DNA from 3 places in the Streptomyces sp. NPDC048291 genome. Region 2 is predicted to be linked to each of the others. Evidence: riboswitches for the same ligand, from Rfam matches in the RefSeq annotation. Region 2 holds a riboswitch; each other region holds the start of a gene.

Region 1 (5,864 bases), on a different contig from region 2:
AACCCCTACCACTACGCCAAGACGGTCGCCGAGCGCGCCGCCCGGGACGCCGAGGCCGCCCAGGAGCGCTGGCGCCTGGTCTCGATCAACCCCGGCCTCATCCTGGGCCCCTCCCTCACGCCCGCCTCCGAGTCCGGCAGCCTCTTCCTGCTCGACGAGCTGTTCAAGGGCTACTTCTGCTACGGCGCCCCGGACTTCAGCTTCACCACGGCGGACGTCCGCGACGTGGCCGACGCGCACATCGCGGCGGCGGAGAACCCGGCGGCCAGGGGCCGTTACATCGTGGCCAACGAGACGATGACGTCCTTCCACGAGATGTCCCGGATCATCCGCACCCGCCACCCCTGGGACCCGCGCCTGCCGCGCGCCGCGCTCCCGCACGGGCCGGTACGGGTCCTGGGCCCGCTCTTCGGCCTGACCCAGGACTACATACGCAAGCATCTCGGCATCCGCTTCCGCGTCGACAACGGCCGCAGCGTCCGCGAACTGGGCCTCGCCTACCGGCCCGTCGAGGAGACCCTCCTGGACCACCACGAGAGCTGGCGCACCAGGCGGCGGAGGGTCTGAGCCCGGCCGCCGGGGACAGGAGGTCAGGCCGGGCGGATCACCCGGTGGATCGCCGACTCCCCGGCGTTGTAGATCGACTCCTCGCGGATGAGCGCCCCGGGGCTCGGGGCGTGCACCATCGCGCCGCCACCCGCGTAGATCCCCACGTGACTGTCGTCGTCGAAGAAGAAGACCAGGTCACCGGGTTCGACGGCGGCCAGCGTGATCGGGGTGCCGGCCAGCGTCTGCTCCGCCGCGGTGCGCGGCAGCGACACGCCGGCGGCACGCCAGGCCGCCTGGGTCAGGCTGCTGGCGTCGTACGCCCCCGGCCCGGTCGCTCCCCAGACACACGGCCGGCCGATCTGCTCCCGCGCGAACGCCAGCGCCTTCATCGCCTTGCCCGGCTCGGCCCCGGCGCCCGGCTGGACGAAGGCAGCGGGGTCGGCGTAGGCGCCGGGCGCCGGGGCGGCCGGGGCGGGCACCGGTGCGGCGACCTGCGCGGGTGCGGTCGGCAGGGGCGTGGTGGGGAGCGGGGGGGTGAAGACCGGGGCGGCCGGGGCGGGCGCGGCCATGGGCATCGCCATGGCGGGCGCGGCGGCCATCATCGCCTCGGGCGGCGCGGTCATGGCCGTCGGCATCGCGGGCATCGCGGGCGCGGCCGGTGCGGGGGGCGCTGCCATCGGGGCCTGCATCGGTGCTGCCATGGGCATGGGCATGGGCATGGTCATCGGCGCGGGCATCGCGGCGGCGGGCGCTGCCATCGCCGTCGGCATGGCCGTGGTGGCGGCGTAGGCGTAGGCGCCCTCGGCGGGCTGCATGCCTGCCGCGTAGGTGCCGTACATGTTGTCGGCGGCGGGTGCCGCGGCGAAGGGCGCGGCCGGCGGCATGGCGGCCATCGGGGCCGCGGGGGCCGCCGCGGGGTACGCGCCGTTGGCGTAGGCGGTGTCGGCGGCGGCCGGGGGGATGTCGGCGTAGGCGGCGGGCGCGTTCGGCGACATGACCCGATAGCCGCCGAGGTCCATCGGGGCGGGAGCGGCCGGGGGAACGGCGGGCGCCGCGGTCGGGAAGGCGCCGCCGCCGTTCATGGGGTCGGCGGTCGGGAAGGCGCCCGTGTTCGTGGGAGCCGCGGTCGGGAAGACACTCGTGCTCGCCATCGGGTCCGCGGTCGGGAAGACGCTGGTGCTCGCCATGGGATCCGCCGTCGGGAAGACGCTCGCGCCCAGGGGGTCCGCGGCAGGGAAAGTGCCCCCGTCGGCCGGGGTCGGCATCGGGAACGAGCCCGTGGCGCCCGGCGTCATGATGCGGAAGGAGCCGGAGTCCCCCGGGGACGGGGCCGGAGCCTGGGCGGCACCCGCGTCCATGGCCGGCCCGGTCTGGTAGGTCCCGCCGCCCGAGCCGCCCGGGGTCATGACGCGGAAGCCGGTGGAGTCGGCCGCGGCGCGGGGCGGGGTGCTGTCTGCGCTTCCGGGGGTCATGACACGGAAGCCGGTGGAGTCGGCTGCGGCGCGCGTCGGGGCGCTGTCGGCGCCCCCCGGGGTCATGATGCGGAAGGTGCCGGTGTCCGACGGGGACACGATCGGGATGCCGCCGGTCTCGGTCACCGCCGGGAGCGCGCGGGTGGCCGCGCGGGAGTCGGCCCGGAAGGAACCGCTGCCGGTGCGCTGGTTCGGTATGCCGACGGGGGGAGCCTGCCACGGCTGCGCCGGGGCCTGCGCCTCGGGCGTGGGCCAGGGGCTGGGCGCCGGCCCAGCGGCCTGGGCGACCGGGATCTGGACCGGGACCGGCGCCGGGTCGAGGGCGGCGATCGCGCGCTGCCCGGTGCGCTGGGACAGCACCTCGCGCGCCTTGGCGAGCTTGAGCTGGTTCTTGGTCTTGGAGGCACCCGGCGTGGGCCGCTGCGGCCCGGCGGCGGGCAGCGCCCTCGGCGCACCCGAAGGCACCGCGGGCACCGCCGCGGCGGGCCCCGCCGTCAGTTCCAGCCTCGGGCGCGACGGCAGTTCGCGGACGACCTCGATCTCGCTCTGCGCGGACGGCCCCGCGGTCAGCTCCAGCCGGGCCGGGCCGGAGTCCTCGAGCTGGCCGAGCAGGTCGGCGGCCATGGCGCTGAGGGGCCGGCGCGGGCCGGGCCGGTTGGGCTGCCGGTCGGTGGGCAGCGCGGCCGGAACGCTCGGCCCCAGCCTCGAACGCGCCCCCTCGAACCACTCCCTGGCGATGTTGTCGAGGCCCGGGTCGTCGCGACGGGTCCGTTTGAACAGCGGAACACCGCGTGAGCGCGAGCCCCCGCTCATCGCACGGGTGGCGTTGTAGTTCCCGGTGGCGTTCTCGGCCTGGTCGTAGAGGCTGTCGATCCGCTGTCGAACCTCGTCACGGCTTTCGGGCGCCATTGAGGGGTCGTGCTCCTTCCGTACTCCGCCTACCGGGTTAGCTGTCGGGTTCGGGCGGTCGAATCCGGAAGGCATGCCCTACGGCCGCTGTCCTTGCGGACGACCGGCCGATTCACCCCAGTGATCGGTTGGGTCCCCGGCTCCGGATCCGCCCCTGAGGGGCACCGGACTCGGCGGAGGCCGCGCGGCCCGACGGGAATCGCCGGGGGGAGCCGAACGGCTTGCCCGTCAACTTAGCCAACTTGTGTCACTCGTGTGAAGGTTGAAGTGGCTAATGTCCGATACGTATTTGTGATGTTCGTCTTAGCGTTCGGAACTCGACCGTACGGCACGGCATTTGGCGCGCATCCAGTGCATTCGCAGGGTCACCGAGGCGTTGCCGTCGGTCGCGTTCCGCCGCTTCCGGGACACCCGCTTCCTGTGAGGTCACCGTGAATTCGTGGGTCCGTTGAACACCGTGGCGCCGGCTGTCGTATTAGGCCGGGGATTTCCATGCCCGGCCGCCCACGACACGCAGGGGAACGACCTTGAGACGCAACAGGCGCAGACGCCCGACCGGCGCACAACGAGCGACCTTCGCAGCGGTCGCCCTGATGCTCGGCGGTGGAGGACTGGTCGCGGTGAACGTCTATGCCTCGGCCACCGAGAACGGCGGCGGCCAGGACCAGGTCGCCACCGGTCAGGTGCTGTCCGCGCCCACGATCTACTGCCCCGACATCGGCAGCAGGCTGACGGCGGTGCCCGACGGCGCCCGGGCCGACGTCGACCGTGAACTCGCCCAGCTGGACCAGCAGATCGCCGCCGCCTACCAGCAACTCACGCAGTCCGCCGCCGAGATCGAGCAGGACCCCGGCTTCGCCGGCCAGTCGATCATCGACCCGCTCAAGGAGAAGCGGTCCGAGTCGATCCAGCGCATCGCCGACGCCATCGGCCGCGAGGGCGACCGCCCGCAGGGCCTCGACGACCTCGCCGCCTGCACCCTGCGCTCCTCGAACCAGGGCGACGGGCAGTCGGCGACCCCGACCGGCGGCGCCACGCCGAGCCAGGGCGGCCAGGACAGCGCGGCGCCGAGCCAGAGCGCCGGCACCGGCGCCGGCGGCCAGGGCGGCAACGGGCCGGTCGCCGCCGACTACGCGGACATCACCTCGGTCCAGCCGAACGTCACGACCCCGGCCGAACAGTCCGGCGGCTCCACGGGCACCTTCTCCTCCAGCTGCGGTGTCAACGCCAACGGCCTGTTCAACTCGGACAACGTGATCGTCGCGCCCGGCGTCTCCAACGGCGCCCACCACTTCCACGACTACATCGGCAACCAGTCCAACAACGCCTTCGCCAGTGACCAGGACCTCGCGAACGCCGACACCAGCTGCGCGGACCAGGGCGACAGGTCCACGTACTACTGGCCGGTGCTGCGGCTGCAGAACGGCAAGCAGGAGCGGGACGCCGACAAGCCGGGCGGCGGCACCGAGGGCAACGCCGGGCAGATCGTCACGGCGAAGGAGGTCACGCTGACCTTCGAGGGCAACCCCACCTCCAAGGTCACCGAGATGCCGCGGCTGCTGCGCATCATCACCGGCGACGCCAAGGCGTTCGTCAACGGCCCGGCCAACGCCAACGCCTCCTGGAGCTGCACCGGTTACGAGAACCGGCAGCTCAAGGACAAGTACCCGCTCTGCCCCTCCGGCAGCGACGTCGTGCGCACGTTCAGGTTCCAGAGCTGCTGGGACGGCCGGAACATCGACAGCGCCAACCACCGCACCCACGTGGCGTTCGAGGCCGCGGACGGCAGCTGCCCGGCCGGTTTCGAGGCCATCCCGCAGCTGGTGCAGCGCATCGTCTACGCCGTGGACGCGCCGAGCCTCCAGGACGGCGGCCGTACGGTCCCGCTGTTCGCGGTGGACTCGTTCCCCGAGCAGCTGCACAAGCCGGTCACCGACCACGGCGACTTCATCAACGTCTTCGACGACAGCCTGATGCGGAAGATGGTCGACTGCATCAACTCCGGCCGCACCTGCGGGGCGGGCGCCGACGAGCAGCCGCCGACCCAGAGCGCGGAGCCGTCCCAGCCGAGCGACACCGCGAGCCCGGTCGAGCCGCCGGCCGAGTCGCAGAGCGCCGAGCCGTCCGAGCCGGCGACCCAGCAGCCGCCGTCCGAGCAGCCCCCGGCCGACCAGCCCTCGTCCGAGCCGCCGGCCGGCACCCCGGCCACCGAGACCGCCACCGCTCCCGGCTCCGGCTCCGGCTCCGGCGGCAGTGAACTGCCGAGGGTCTACGCGACTCCGTCGCCGAAGAAGACGTCGACCACGAAGTCGTCCGGCGGCGGCGTGATCAGCGAGCCGACACAGCGGCCCGACACCGAGGCGCCCGCCGCCAATGGCACCGCCGCGCCGACCGGCACCGCGGTCGCCGTCCCGGCCGGTCAGGAGAGCCCGGGCGCCGGTTCCGGGACGGAGCCCCAGACCGAGCCCCAGGCCGTCCAGGGCGGTCTCGCCGAGACCGGCGCCCACCTGTGGCCCGCGGTCTTCGGCGGCCTGCTGCTGGCCTCCGGGGCCGCGTTGCTCTGGCGCACCAAGCGGAACCGGATCTGACGGGCCCTTCTCACCTGCTGCGCAGCGTGTCCTGGGCGAGCTCGAACGCGGGGAGCATCTCGTCGTGCTCCGCGCTGTCGAGCCCGCCCAGGTGCAGTACGACGGGACCCTTCGGGGTGACCACGGCGAGCGCGGACTCCTTCTTGGTCTCCTCCAGCAGCTTGCTGGTGTACAGGTAGTCGACCCGTATCCCGGAGAGCCCGCCCGCGGTGAAGGTCCGGTACGTCGCCCCGCTCGTGTTGCGCTCGGCGGCCACGAATGCCCGGAGCACGGCGCGCGCGTCGCCGCTGCCGGGGCTGCCGGTCCACGCCCTCAGGTAGCCGATGTTCCCGGCGGGTTTGGCGTC
Region 2 (5,864 bases):
ACCGCGTGGACCGTCCCGGCACAGGGGACGGCCGCCGACACCAGCGGCCACTGGGACGCGAACGCCTGGCTCCAGCCCGACCAGTCGGGCATGGCCGGCGCCACCCAGCAGTGGGAGTGGGGCACCCAGGCCTTCGACACCGGCGTGTACGACGCCACGCAGTGGAACTCCGACGGCACCCCGGCACAGCTCCCCGAACACGAGCCCGAGCCCGAATACGAGCCCGAGCCCGAACACGCGCAACAGCACGAGCCGTACGGGGACTTCGAGGAGTACGCGGAGCACGCGGAGCACGGGCAGTACGCGGAGTCGGCCTCGACCGGTGAGCTGCCCGCAGTAACGCCACTGCTGGACGACCAGGAAGAGGTCACCCCGGCCGGCCCGGCCCCGTCGGCGACTCGCGCCGGTTCCCGCGCGGGGGCGCGTTCCCGTCGCCGTACGCCTCCCAAGCGGTCCGCGCTGCTGACCGTCGCGGTGCCCTCCGTGTGTGTGATGGGCGTCGCCGGGATCGCCGCCGCCTCCGTCAACGGCCTGACCGGCGACGGCAAGGACACCACCGCCTCGGCCTCGGACGCGCAGTCGGTGAAACCGTCCGCCGCCAACAGCAAGCTGGACGCCCAGCTGAGGACGCTCTCGGCGGGCGCCGACGACTTCGCCGACCGGGCCAGCCGGACGCAGGAGCGCATCGACCTCAAGACCCAGCAGGAGACCGAGAAGAAGAAAGCGGCGGCGGAGGCGGCCCGCAAGGAGCGGCTGCGCCCGAAGTACGCGCTTCCGGTCACGCAGCGGGGGCTCAGCGCCTACTTCGGCCAGGCCGGCGTCAACTGGATGTCCGTCCACACCGGCATCGACTTCCCGGTCTCCTACGGCACGACGGTGATGGCCGCGACCGACGGCGTCGTCTCCACCAAGTGGAACAGCGCCTACGGCAACATGATGATCGTGACGGCGAAGGACGGCACGGAGACGTGGTACTGCCACCTCTCGTCTTACCGCGTCGCCGCCGGTACGACGGTGAAGGCCGGCGACCCGATCGCGTACTCCGGGAACTCCGGCAACTCGACAGGACCGCACCTGCACTTCGAGGTGCGGCCGGCCGGCGGCGCCGCCATAGACCCGCTGCCGTGGCTGCGCAGCCACGGGCTCGACCCGACCTGACCGGGCCCTTCTTACCTCTTCTCTTCCCTCTCCCCTACAGCTTCTCCACCGGCGCGTACCGCAGCAGCAGCCGCTTCGGCTTGGCCTCGCCGAAGTCGATCGTCGCCTCCGCGTTGCCGCCCGTGCCCTTCACCGCGACGACCGTGCCGAGGCCGAACTGGTCGTGGGTGACCCGGTCGCCGACCGCCAGCGAGACCACCGGCTGCTCCGAGGTCCGCCGGGTGGCGAAGCCGGACGCGCCCGACGCCGAGGAGCGCGAGCGGGTCGAGGAGAGCGAGGCCGCCACGCCGGCCGCGGGCCCGGAGGAGACCGGTGCCATCGCCCCGGTCCGCTTCCACTCCAGATACGCGCCCGGGATCTCCTCCAGGAAGCGCGAGGCCGGGTTGTACGACGGCTGGCCCCAGGCGCTGCGCATCGCCGACCGCGTGAGGTACAGCCGCTCCCGCGCGCGCGTGATGCCGACGTAGGCGAGCCGGCGTTCCTCCTCCAGCTCCTTGGTCTGGCCGAGGGCACGCATGTGCGGGAAGACGCCGTCCTCCATGCCGGTCAGGAACACCACCGGGAATTCGAGGCCCTTGGCGGTGTGCAGGGTCATCAGGGTGATGACGCCGTCGCCGTTCTCGTCGTCGTCGGGGATCTGGTCGGAGTCGGCGACCAGGGCCACCCGCTCCAGGAAGTCGGCGAGCCCGCCGGACTCCTCGCCCTCGCCGGACTCCTGCTCGAACTCCAGCGCCACGGAGGCGAGTTCCTGGAGGTTCTCGATGCGGGTCTCGTCCTGCGGGTCCGTGGAGTTCTGCAACTCGGCCAGGTATCCGGTGCGTTCGTAGATCGCCTCCAGGACCGTGGCGGGTCCGGCGCCGGACTCCACGACCGTACGGAGGTCCTCCATCAGCGTGTTGAACCGCTTGACCGCGTTCGTCGAGCGCGCGGCCATGCCGTACGCCTCGTCGACGCGCCTGAGTGCCTGCGGGAAGCTGATCTTCTCGCGCTGGGCGAGGGCGTCGATCATCGCCTCCGCGCGGTCGCCGATTCCGCGCTTGGGGACGTTGAGGATGCGCCGGAGCGGGACGGAGTCCTCCGGGTTGGCGAGCACCCGCAGGTAGGCCAGGACGTCCCGGACCTCCTTGCGCTCGTAGAAGCGGACGCCGCCGACCACCTTGTAGGGCAGGCCGACCCGGATGAAGATCTCCTCGAAGACACGGGACTGCGCGTTGGTGCGGTAGAAGACGGCGACATCGCCCGCCTTCGCCTCGCCCGCGTCCGTCAGACGGTCTATCTCCTCGGCGACGAACTGCGCCTCGTCGTGCTCGGTGTCGGCGACGTAGCCGGTGATCCGGGCGCCCGCGCCCGCGTTGGTCCACAGGTTCTTCGGGCGGCGGGACACGTTGCGCTCGATGACCGCGTTGGCGGCGCTCAGGATCGTCTGCGTGGAGCGGTAGTTCTGCTCCAGGAGGATCGTCGTCGCGTTCGGGTAGTCCTCCTCGAACTGGAGGATGTTGCGGATCGTCGCGCCCCGGAAGGCGTAGATCGACTGGTCGGCGTCACCGACGACGCAGAGCTCGGCGGGGGGCAGGTCGGGCTCGCCGGTGCCGACCAGCTCGCGCACGAGGGCGTACTGGGCGTGGTTGGTGTCCTGGTACTCGTCGACCAGGACGTGCCGGAAGCGGCGGCGGTAGTGCTCGGCGACGTCCGGGAAGGCGCGCAGCAGGTTGACCGTCGTCATGATCAGGTCGTCGAAGTCGAGGGCGTTCGCCTCGCGCAGCCGCGACTGGTACATGGCGTAGGCCTGGGCGAGGGTCTTCTCGAAGCCGTCGCTCGCGCGGGCGGCGAAGTCCTCCTCGTCGACCAGCTCGTTCTTGAGGTTGCTGACCTGGGCGCTGAACGACTTCGGCGGGAACCGCTTGGGGTCGAGGTCCAGGTCCCGGCAGACCAGGGCCATCAGGCGCTTGGAGTCGGCCGCGTCGTAGATCGAGAAGGAGGAGGTGAAGCCGAGCTTCTTGCTCTCCCTGCGCAGGATCCGCACGCAGGCGCTGTGGAAGGTCATCACCCACATCGCGTTCGCGCGCGGGCCGACGAGGTGCTCGACGCGCTCCTTCATCTCGCCCGCGGCCTTGTTGGTGAAGGTGATCGCGAGGATCTGGCCCGGGTGCACCTGGCGCGCGCCGAGCAGGTGGGCGATGCGGTGGGTGAGCACGCGCGTCTTGCCGGAACCGGCGCCGGCCACGATGAGCAGCGGGGAGCCGGCGTGCACGACGGCCGCCCGCTGGTTGTCGTTCAGCCCCTCCAGGAGGGCGGCCGGGTCCAGGGCCGGGCGGGCGGCGCCGTCGCGGTAGTAGGCGTCCCGGTCCGGGGGCACGTCGAACTTCCCGCCGAACAGATCGTCCGGAATCGACTCCGGAGCGTGCTCGTCCTCGGGCGGCGGCGGAGGTTCCTCGTCATGGCCGCGGGGGGCCTGGAGGTTCGCCAGGAAGCTGTCGTCAAAGAGGCTGCTCATCGCTCTCCGAGTCTAGGGCGCCCCACCGACAACCGGCCGCCGCCCCGAAAACTCGCCCCGGTCACCGAACAGATCCGCTCCGTCACGGCCGGTCGACGCGCGTCACGCAGCAACGAACACCCGCCTCGAACCCTCCGCCACCGTCGGGCAAGTCACCCATAACGCCCCTAATCGCATCGCCGGAGCGCACCGCAACACCAAGGTCACGAAAATGTATCGGGCATATCGCACATCAAACTTCACAGGGACCACACGAGTTGGCTAGCGTGCCGGGCAGGCCGTACGACCCCCACCGGCGAACGTCGCCGGGCCGCACGGCCTCCGCCGAGTCCGGAGTGCCGCCGCGCACCCGGAGCCGGGGACCCACACCGACCTTGGGGTGAATCGGTCCCGACTCCCCACCGGAGAACGGACCGTAGGGCAACCCTTCCGAACCACCCGCCCGAACCCGACAGCTAACTCGGTAGGCGGAACGCTGGAAGGAGTCGCCCCCGTTGGCGTCGCACCGCAAGTCCCGGCCGTCAGGAACACGCGCGGCAGGCATACGCACCCCCGCCCTGGCCACCGCCGCCCTCACCTCCATGGCCCTGTTCTCCCAGACGGCCGAGGCCGCGCCCTCCGACGACGGCAAGCCGAGCCTGGAGGAGGTCGAGAAGAAGGTCGACTCCCTCTACCGGCAGGCGGAGTCGGCGACCGAGAAGTACAACGCGGCCAAGGAGCGGACCGGCAGGCAGCGCAAGCAGGTCGACACCCTGCTCGACGACGTCGCCCGGCGCACGGACCGGCTCAACAAGGCGCGTGAGGAACTGGGTTCGTTCGCGGCGGCCCAGTACCGGACCGGGGCGAGCGTCCCCGACACGGCGACCTTCCTGCTCGCGGACAGTCCCCAGGACTACTTCGACCAGGACCAGCTGATGAGCCGCCTGACCTCGCGCCAGAAGGGCGCGGTCGACGACTACGTCACCGAGCAGTCCGCGACCATGAAGAAGCGGCAGGAGGCCTCCCAGAGCCTCGAGACGCTCACCGAGACGCAGGACGACCTCAAGACCGCCAAGACCACCGTGCAGACGAAGCTGGCCTCCGCGCGGGAGCTGCTGTCCCAGCTGACGGCCGCGGAGAAGGCCCGGCTGGCGGCGATCGAGAAGCGGCAGCAGGAGGCGGCGGACCGCAAGGCGGCCGAGCTGGCGAAGCAGCAGGCCGCGGCGGCCGACCAGGCGGCGTCGTCCTCGTCATCCTCGTCATCCTCGTCGTCGTCCAGCGGCTCCTCTTCCGGCTCGGGTTCCAGCTCCGGCTCGGACTCCGCCTACGCCACGAAGGCCGCCAAGGCGATCGCCTTCGCCCGCGCGCAGATCGGCAAGCCGTACGTCTGGGGCGCCACCGGCCCCGGCTCCTACGACTGCTCCGGGCTCTCCCAGGCCGCCTGGAAGGCCGCGGGCGTCTCCCTGCCGCGCACCACCTACGACCAGGTGAACGCCGGCACCACCGTCCCCCTCGCCGACGCCCAGCCCGGCGACCTGGTCTTCTTCTACGACGACGTCAGCCACGTCGGCATCTACATCGGCAACGGCATGATGATCCACGCCCCCAAGCCCGGCGCCTACGTCCGCGAGGAGTCGATCTACTACGGCGGCGAGTCGATCATCCACAGCGTGGTGCGCCCGGCCTGATCCCACGGGGCGCCCGCCGTCCCCCGGGCGCCCCCATCCGCTTCCCCATCCGCTTCTCCGCACGCTCCACCCGCTCCCCCGCACGCCTCGGCGCACCGGCGCGCGGGTTTCGGGCCGCACGCGCGCGTGCATCGTTCGTGACACGCGCGCGTGCCCCGTTCGTACTGCGGCCGGCTCTCCCTAGCATCAGGGGCATGTCCGGCATTTCACCCCTCCGCGCCTGGTGGGCGCAGCGTCCGCCGGCGGCCGGGGCCGCCGTGATGGCCACCGGCATCCTGTCGGTGGGGCTGCACCTGGTGGGGGCGGAGACCGTGTCCCGGGTGGCGCTGGCGCTCGCCTGCGTGATGTGGGCGGCGCTGGCGGCGGACTTCGTCGTACGGCTGGCGCGGGATCGCCGGCGGTGGGCGCGGGAGGCGCGGACGCCGGGCGCGCTCACCGCGGTGGCGGCGACGGCGGTGCTGGGGACGCGGTTCTCGGCGCTCGGGTGGCAGAGCCCCGCCGAGGCCCTGCTGGCGCTGTCGGTGGTGCTGTGGCTGCCGTTGCTG
Region 3 (5,864 bases), on a different contig from region 2:
CGGCCGGGACGCAGGTGTCGGCGTAGGACGGGCCACCGGGGGAGTCACCTCCGCTGCGGTCGTACGATCACTTGATCGCCCCCACCCTGTGGACAAACCGCGAGGTGGGCGGCGGCGGTGCGTTACGTTCGGAGCGTGAACACCACCAGGCCCGAACCCACCACCCCGGACCCCTCTCCTGCTCCCACTCCCGCGCCTGCGACCGCCGGCGCCGGCCGGGTCGTCCTGCTCACCACCAGCCACCGGGTCGCCCCGGGCCTGCTGTCCTGGCCCGCCTGGCAGGCGCTGCGGGCGGCGGACCGGGTGCTGTGCGCGGACGGCGCCCATCCCCAGCTGCCGTATCTGCGGGAGGCCGGGACGGCCGTGGACGAGGCCGCCCCCACCGCCGAGGAGCTGGTCGACGCCTGCGCCGGCGGCCGGACCGTGGTGGTCGTGGCGACGGGCGAGGGCGAGTCAGCCCTCACCGACGGCCTGGCCCGCCTGGCCGGCTCCGGCCGGGTCCGGATGCCCGAGCTGGAGCTGCTCCCCGCCTCCTACGACCTGCCCGGCGCCCGCCTCCTCGACCTCGTGCAGGTCATGGACCGGATCCGCGAGGAGTGCCCCTGGTCGTCCCGGCAGACCCACCAGGGCCTCGCGAAGTACGGCATCGAGGAGGCGTACGAGCTCGTCGAGGCGATCGAGGAGGGCGACCGCGACGAACTGCGCGAGGAACTGGGCGACGTGCTCCTCCAGGTCGTCTTCCACGCGCGGATCGCGGAGGAGGACCAGGACGCCCCCTTCTCGATCGACGACGTGGCGGGAGGCATCGTCGCCAAGCTCATCCACCGCCACCCGCACGTCTTCGGCGACGAGACCGCGTCGACGCCGGAGGAGGTCAAGGAGCACTGGCTGCGCACGAAGGCGGTGGAGAAGTGGCGCGCGTCCGTGACCGACGGGATACCCCTTGCCCAGCCGGGCCTCGCCCTGGCCGCGAAGCTGACCTCACGGGTGCGGACGGCCGGTCTCGACGTGCCGCTGCCGCAGGCGCCGGGCATCGGGTACGAGCTGCTCGCGCTGGCGGCCCGCGCCGAGGCGGAGGGCGTCGACCCGGAGGCCGCGCTCCGGGCGGCGGCCCGGGCCTACCGGGACGCGGTGCGGGCCACGGAGGGAGTGGAGAAGTGACCGCCCCCGCCCCCGACCTCTTCACCTGGGAGTTCGCCGCCGACCCCTACCCCGCCTACGCCTGGCTGCGGGAGCACGAGCCGGTTCGGCGGACCCGGCTGCCCAGCGGGGTGGAGGCCTGGCTGGTCACGCGGTACGGGGACGCCAAGCAGGCGCTGGCCGACCCGAGGCTCTCCAAGAACTCGGCGCATCACGACGAGCCCGCGCACGCCAAGGGGAAGACCGGCATCCCCGGGGAGCGCAAGGCCGAGTTGATGACGCACCTGCTCAACATCGACCCGCCGGACCACACCAGGCTGCGGCGGCTGGTGAGCAAGGCGTTCACCCCGCGCCGGGTGGCCGAGTTCGCGCCGCGGGTCCGTGAGCTGACCGACCGGCTCATCGACGGGTTCGCGGAGCGGGGCGAGGCCGACCTCATCCACGAGTTCGCCTTCCCGCTGCCCATCTACGCCATCTGCGACCTGCTCGGCGTCCCGCCCGAGGACCAGGACGACTTCCGGGACTGGGCGGGGATGATGATCCGGCACGGGGGCGGGCCGCGGGGCGGGGTCGCGCGGTCCGTGAAGAAGATGCGCGGATATCTGGCCGAGCTGATCCACCGGAAGCGGGAGGCGCTGCCCGCCGAGGCAGGTCCCGGCGAGGACCTCATCTCCGGGCTCATCCGGGCCTCGGACCACGGAGAGCACCTCACCGAGAACGAGGCCGCGGCCATGGCGTTCATCCTGCTGTTCGCCGGCTTCGAGACCACCGTCAACCTGATCGGGAACGGCACGTACGCGCTGCTCACCCACCCCGGGCAGCGGGCCCGCCTGCAGGAGTCCCTGGCCGCCGGCGAGCGCGGGCTGCTGGAGACCGGCGTCGAGGAACTGCTGCGCTACGACGGGCCGGTGGAGCTGGCCACCTGGCGGTTCGCCACCGAGCCGGTCGCGATCGGCGGGCAGCACATCGCCCCCGGCGACCCGGTCCTGGTCGTCCTGGCCGCGGCCGACCGGGACCCGGAGCGGTTCGCCGAGCCGGACACCCTCGACCTCGCCCGGCGGGACAACCAGCACCTCGGATACGGCCACGGCATCCACTACTGCCTGGGCGCCCCGCTCGCCCGCCTGGAAGGGCAGACCGCGCTCGCCGGTCTCCTCACCCGCCTTCCCGACCTGCGACTCGCGGTGGACGAGAGCGAGTTGCGGTGGCGCGGCGGGCTCATCATGCGCGGGCTGCGCACGCTGCCCGTGGAGTTCACGCCGACCGGCCGCTGAAGCCTCCACCTGCCCCTACGGGCAAAAGATGATTAGCGTTCAAGTCTGTGATCTTCACGTGATCTGCGCGGCATTAACTTGTGACAAGTGATCGTCTGCCGATACGTTCACCCCTCAGTACGGCGCCCTTGCGGGACCCGCCGTGCCGGTCACCGCTGTCGCTCGAAAGGTTTCCGCATGCTCTCCGGGAACGGTCGTCACCGTCGCCCCCGCCAGGCTCCGGCGCTCCTCGTCGCGGCCGGGGTGACCGGCTCCGCCATCGCCCTCCCGCTCCTCGGCGCGGTGAACGCCAGCGCGGCCGACGGCTCCACCTGGGACCAGGTGGCCGAGTGCGAGAGCGGCGGTTCCTGGAGCGCCGACAACGGCACCGGCTACTACGGCGGTCTCCAGATCTCCCTGGACGACTGGAGCGAGTACGGGGGCCTGGAGTACGCCGGCACCCCCGACCAGGCGAGCCGTTCGCAGCAGATCGCGGTCGCCGAGAAGATGCTCGCCGACCAGGGCACCAAGGCCTGGCGGACCTGCGCCCTGATCGCCGGACTCTCGTCCGACGACGCGTCGGTGAACGTCGACACGGGCCTCGGCGACTCGAGTGATTCGTCCGGTTCCTCCGACTCGTCGGACTCGTCCTCGGGGCTGTCGGACTCGTCCTCGTCCTCCGGTTCCGACTCCTCCTCGGGCGCCGCGGACTCCGGGAGCGAGTCCGCCACCCCCTTGCCGAGCGCGAGTGCCGACAGCGACTCCAAGGCGGACAGCTCCGGCAAGTCCAGCAAGACGGACAAGTCGGAATCGTCCAAGTCCGGCTCGGATGCCGACGCTTCGAAGGCGAGCGGGAGCCCTGCCGTCTCCGAGTCCGACGACTCGGACAATTCGTGGCAGACCGGTGGCTCTTGGAGCCTGGTCGACACGGGCGCCGTCGGCAGTGGCGGCAAGCACCGTGGCGGCTCGGCGGACGAAAGCGTGACAAACGGTCAGGGCTCCGCCTCCAACGGCCGGCACGCCTCCCGCGACAGCGGCACCTACACCGTCCGTGACGGCGACACCCTCGCCTCCATCGCCGACTCCCTTGACCTCGACGGCGGATGGCGCGCGCTCTACGACGCGAACAAGGCCGACATCGGCACCGACCCGAACGCCATCGCTCCCGGTCAGACCCTGAAACTCGGCAGCGAATAGGGCGAAAAGCGGCGGGAGTTGGCGCCCCGCTTCGAGCCGAATGTCCGTTTTGGTGAAAGTGTGGGATGAGTCTCAGAAGCCCTGATCATCTTTGAAATTCACCGGATCGCCTGTTTACGGTCAAGGCCGCTCGTCACCACGAGCCCCGGCCGTCGCAACGCCGAGTCCTGCCAGCGGCCGTCCGGGAACAGTCGTCGCGTCATGCGCCGTAGGCAGGAGCGGGGGACCCAAGGTAAGTGCCGGGACCGGTGGTTGAGGCCGCCGATCCGGCTCGGGGTGAAGCCGCGCACCGACACACGGTGTGCGGCCGGGCAACTCAACCGGCCCGAACCCGACAGCTCACCTCGCAGGCGTCGGTGAGGGGATCGATCCATGCTGTTCTCCGGCAAGGGCAAGCACCGCCGTCCGTCCAAGGCCGTCCGCGCCATCGCCGTCGCCGGTGTCACCGGCGTCGCCGTCGCCGCGCCGCTGATGGCGGCCGGCAGCGCCTCCGCCGCCACCGCCTCCGAGTGGGACACCGTCGCCCAGTGCGAGTCCGGCGGCAACTGGTCCATCAACACCGGCAACGGCTACTACGGCGGTCTCCAGTTCTCCGCCTCCACCTGGGCCGCGTACGGCGGCACGCAGTACGCCGCGCAGGCCAACCAGGCCAGCAAGGCGCAGCAGATCACGATCGCCGAGAAGGTCCTCGCCGCGCAGGGCAAGGGTGCCTGGCCGGTCTGCGGCACGGGCCTGTCCGGCGCCGCCTACACCGGCGGCAGCGCCGGCTCGACCAGCTCCTCGTCGAGCAGCAGCACCGGCACCCGCTCGACCGACACCCAGGCCGCCTCCCGCTCCGCCGAGCGCCCGGCCGCCAAGAAGACCGTCACCACCCCGACCGGCAAGAAGGTCAAGAAGGGCGACGGCGAGTACAAGGTCGTCAAGGGCGACACCCTCAGCTCGATCGCCGAGAAGCACAAGGTCAAGGGCGGCTGGCAGGCGCTGTTCAAGCTGAACAAGGACATCGTCGACGACGCCGACTTCATCTACCCGGGCCAGCAGCTGCACCTGAAGTAAGACCCAGCTGAACCACAGCCCCCACACAGCCGTGGTCCCCATAGTGGGGACCACGTGAGGGTCACCCCCGTCCCCCACGAGCCCCCGCTCCGGTGCGTTTTCCCCCGAACGCACCGGGGCGGGGTTTCTCTTTGCGGTCAGGCTCCGTGGCCCGCTCTTCTTCCGTTCTTCATCGGGACCCCCTTTGTTCCGCGCGTGAACAATGAGTACCGTCAGTGTGTCCACGGGCCGGTCGGTCGTGCCGGCCGACGGCCCTCGGACGGTTAGGCTCTAGTCGCAAGGCTGAGCAAGGGCCGACGAGGCCCGCGTGCGCCCCGCACAACCAGCGTCACATCCCAAGAAGGAGATGCTCGTGCCGTCCATCGACGTCGTCGTAGCCCGGGAAATCCTGGACTCCCGAGGCAACCCCACGGTCGAGGTCGAGGTCGGCCTCGACGACGGCAGCACGGGTCGTGCCGCCGTCCCGTCCGGCGCCTCCACCGGTGCCTTCGAGGCCATCGAGCTCCGTGACGGCGACCCCAACCGCTACCTGGGCAAGGGTGTCGAGAAGGCCGTCCTCGCCGTCATCGAGCAGATCGGCCCGGAGCTCGTCGGCTACGACGCCACCGAGCAGCGCCTGATCGACCAGGCCATGTTCGACCTGGACGCCACCGACAACAAGGGCTCGCTCGGCGCCAACGCCATCCTCGGCGTCTCCCTCGCCGTCGCGCACGCCGCCTCCGAGGCGTCCGACCTGCCGCTGTTCCGCTACCTCGGCGGCCCGAACGCGCACCTGCTGCCCGTTCCGATGATGAACATCCTCAACGGCGGCTCGCACGCGGACTCCAACGTCGACATCCAGGAGTTCATGATCGCCCCGATCGGCGCGGAGTCCTTCTCCGAGGCGCTGCGCTGGGGTGCCGAGGTCTACCACACCCTGAAGAAGGTCCTGAAGAGCAAGGGCCTGGCCACCGGCCTCGGCGACGAGGGCGGCTTCGCCCCGAACCTGGAGTCGAACCGCGCCGCGCTCGACCTCATCCTGGAGGCGATCAAGCAGGCCGGTTACGTCCCCGGCGAGCAGATCGCGCTCGCGCTCGACGTCGCCGCGTCCGAGTTCTACAAGGACGGCAAGTACGAGTTCGAGGGCAAGTCCCGCTCGGCCGCGGAGATGACCGAGTACTACGAGGAGCTCGTCGCCGCGTACCCGCTGGTCTCCATCGAGGACCCGCTGTTCGAGGA

The links. Region 2 has a riboswitch for cyclic di-AMP ahead of ACGF5O_RS43300 (NlpC/P60 family protein). Riboswitches for the same ligand answer to the same signal wherever they lie in the genome.
Region 1: another riboswitch for cyclic di-AMP. It lies ahead of ACGF5O_RS31615 (NlpC/P60 family protein); the one in region 2 lies ahead of ACGF5O_RS43300 (NlpC/P60 family protein).
Region 3: another riboswitch for cyclic di-AMP. It lies ahead of ACGF5O_RS38380 (transglycosylase family protein); the one in region 2 lies ahead of ACGF5O_RS43300 (NlpC/P60 family protein).

The regions. Positions count from the first base shown of each region.
Region 1 covers NZ_JBICZC010000012.1:215,363-221,226, forward strand. The annotation lists gene ACGF5O_RS31610 (NAD-dependent epimerase/dehydratase family protein) at 1-567, shown strand, start outside; gene ACGF5O_RS31615 (NlpC/P60 family protein) at 591-2,930, opposite strand; cyclic di-AMP (ydaO/yuaA leader) riboswitch at 2,941-3,116, opposite strand; gene ACGF5O_RS31620 (DUF1996 domain-containing protein) at 3,524-5,518, shown strand; gene ACGF5O_RS31625 (lipoprotein) at 5,529-5,864, opposite strand, start outside.
Region 2 covers NZ_JBICZC010000020.1:91,678-97,541, reverse strand. The annotation lists gene ACGF5O_RS43310 (M23 family metallopeptidase) at 1-1,158, shown strand, start outside; gene pcrA (DNA helicase PcrA) at 1,193-3,652, opposite strand; cyclic di-AMP (ydaO/yuaA leader) riboswitch at 3,965-4,139, shown strand; gene ACGF5O_RS43300 (NlpC/P60 family protein) at 4,147-5,319, shown strand; gene ACGF5O_RS43295 (tellurite resistance/C4-dicarboxylate transporter family protein) at 5,514-5,864, shown strand, end outside.
Region 3 covers NZ_JBICZC010000016.1:106,229-112,092, reverse strand. The annotation lists gene ACGF5O_RS38400 (SurA N-terminal domain-containing protein) at 1-26, shown strand, start outside; gene ACGF5O_RS38395 (nucleoside triphosphate pyrophosphohydrolase) at 136-1,161, shown strand; gene ACGF5O_RS38390 (cytochrome P450) at 1,158-2,414, shown strand; gene ACGF5O_RS38385 (transglycosylase family protein) at 2,592-3,590, shown strand; cyclic di-AMP (ydaO/yuaA leader) riboswitch at 3,785-3,958, shown strand; gene ACGF5O_RS38380 (transglycosylase family protein) at 3,963-4,646, shown strand; gene eno (phosphopyruvate hydratase) at 4,993-5,864, shown strand, end outside.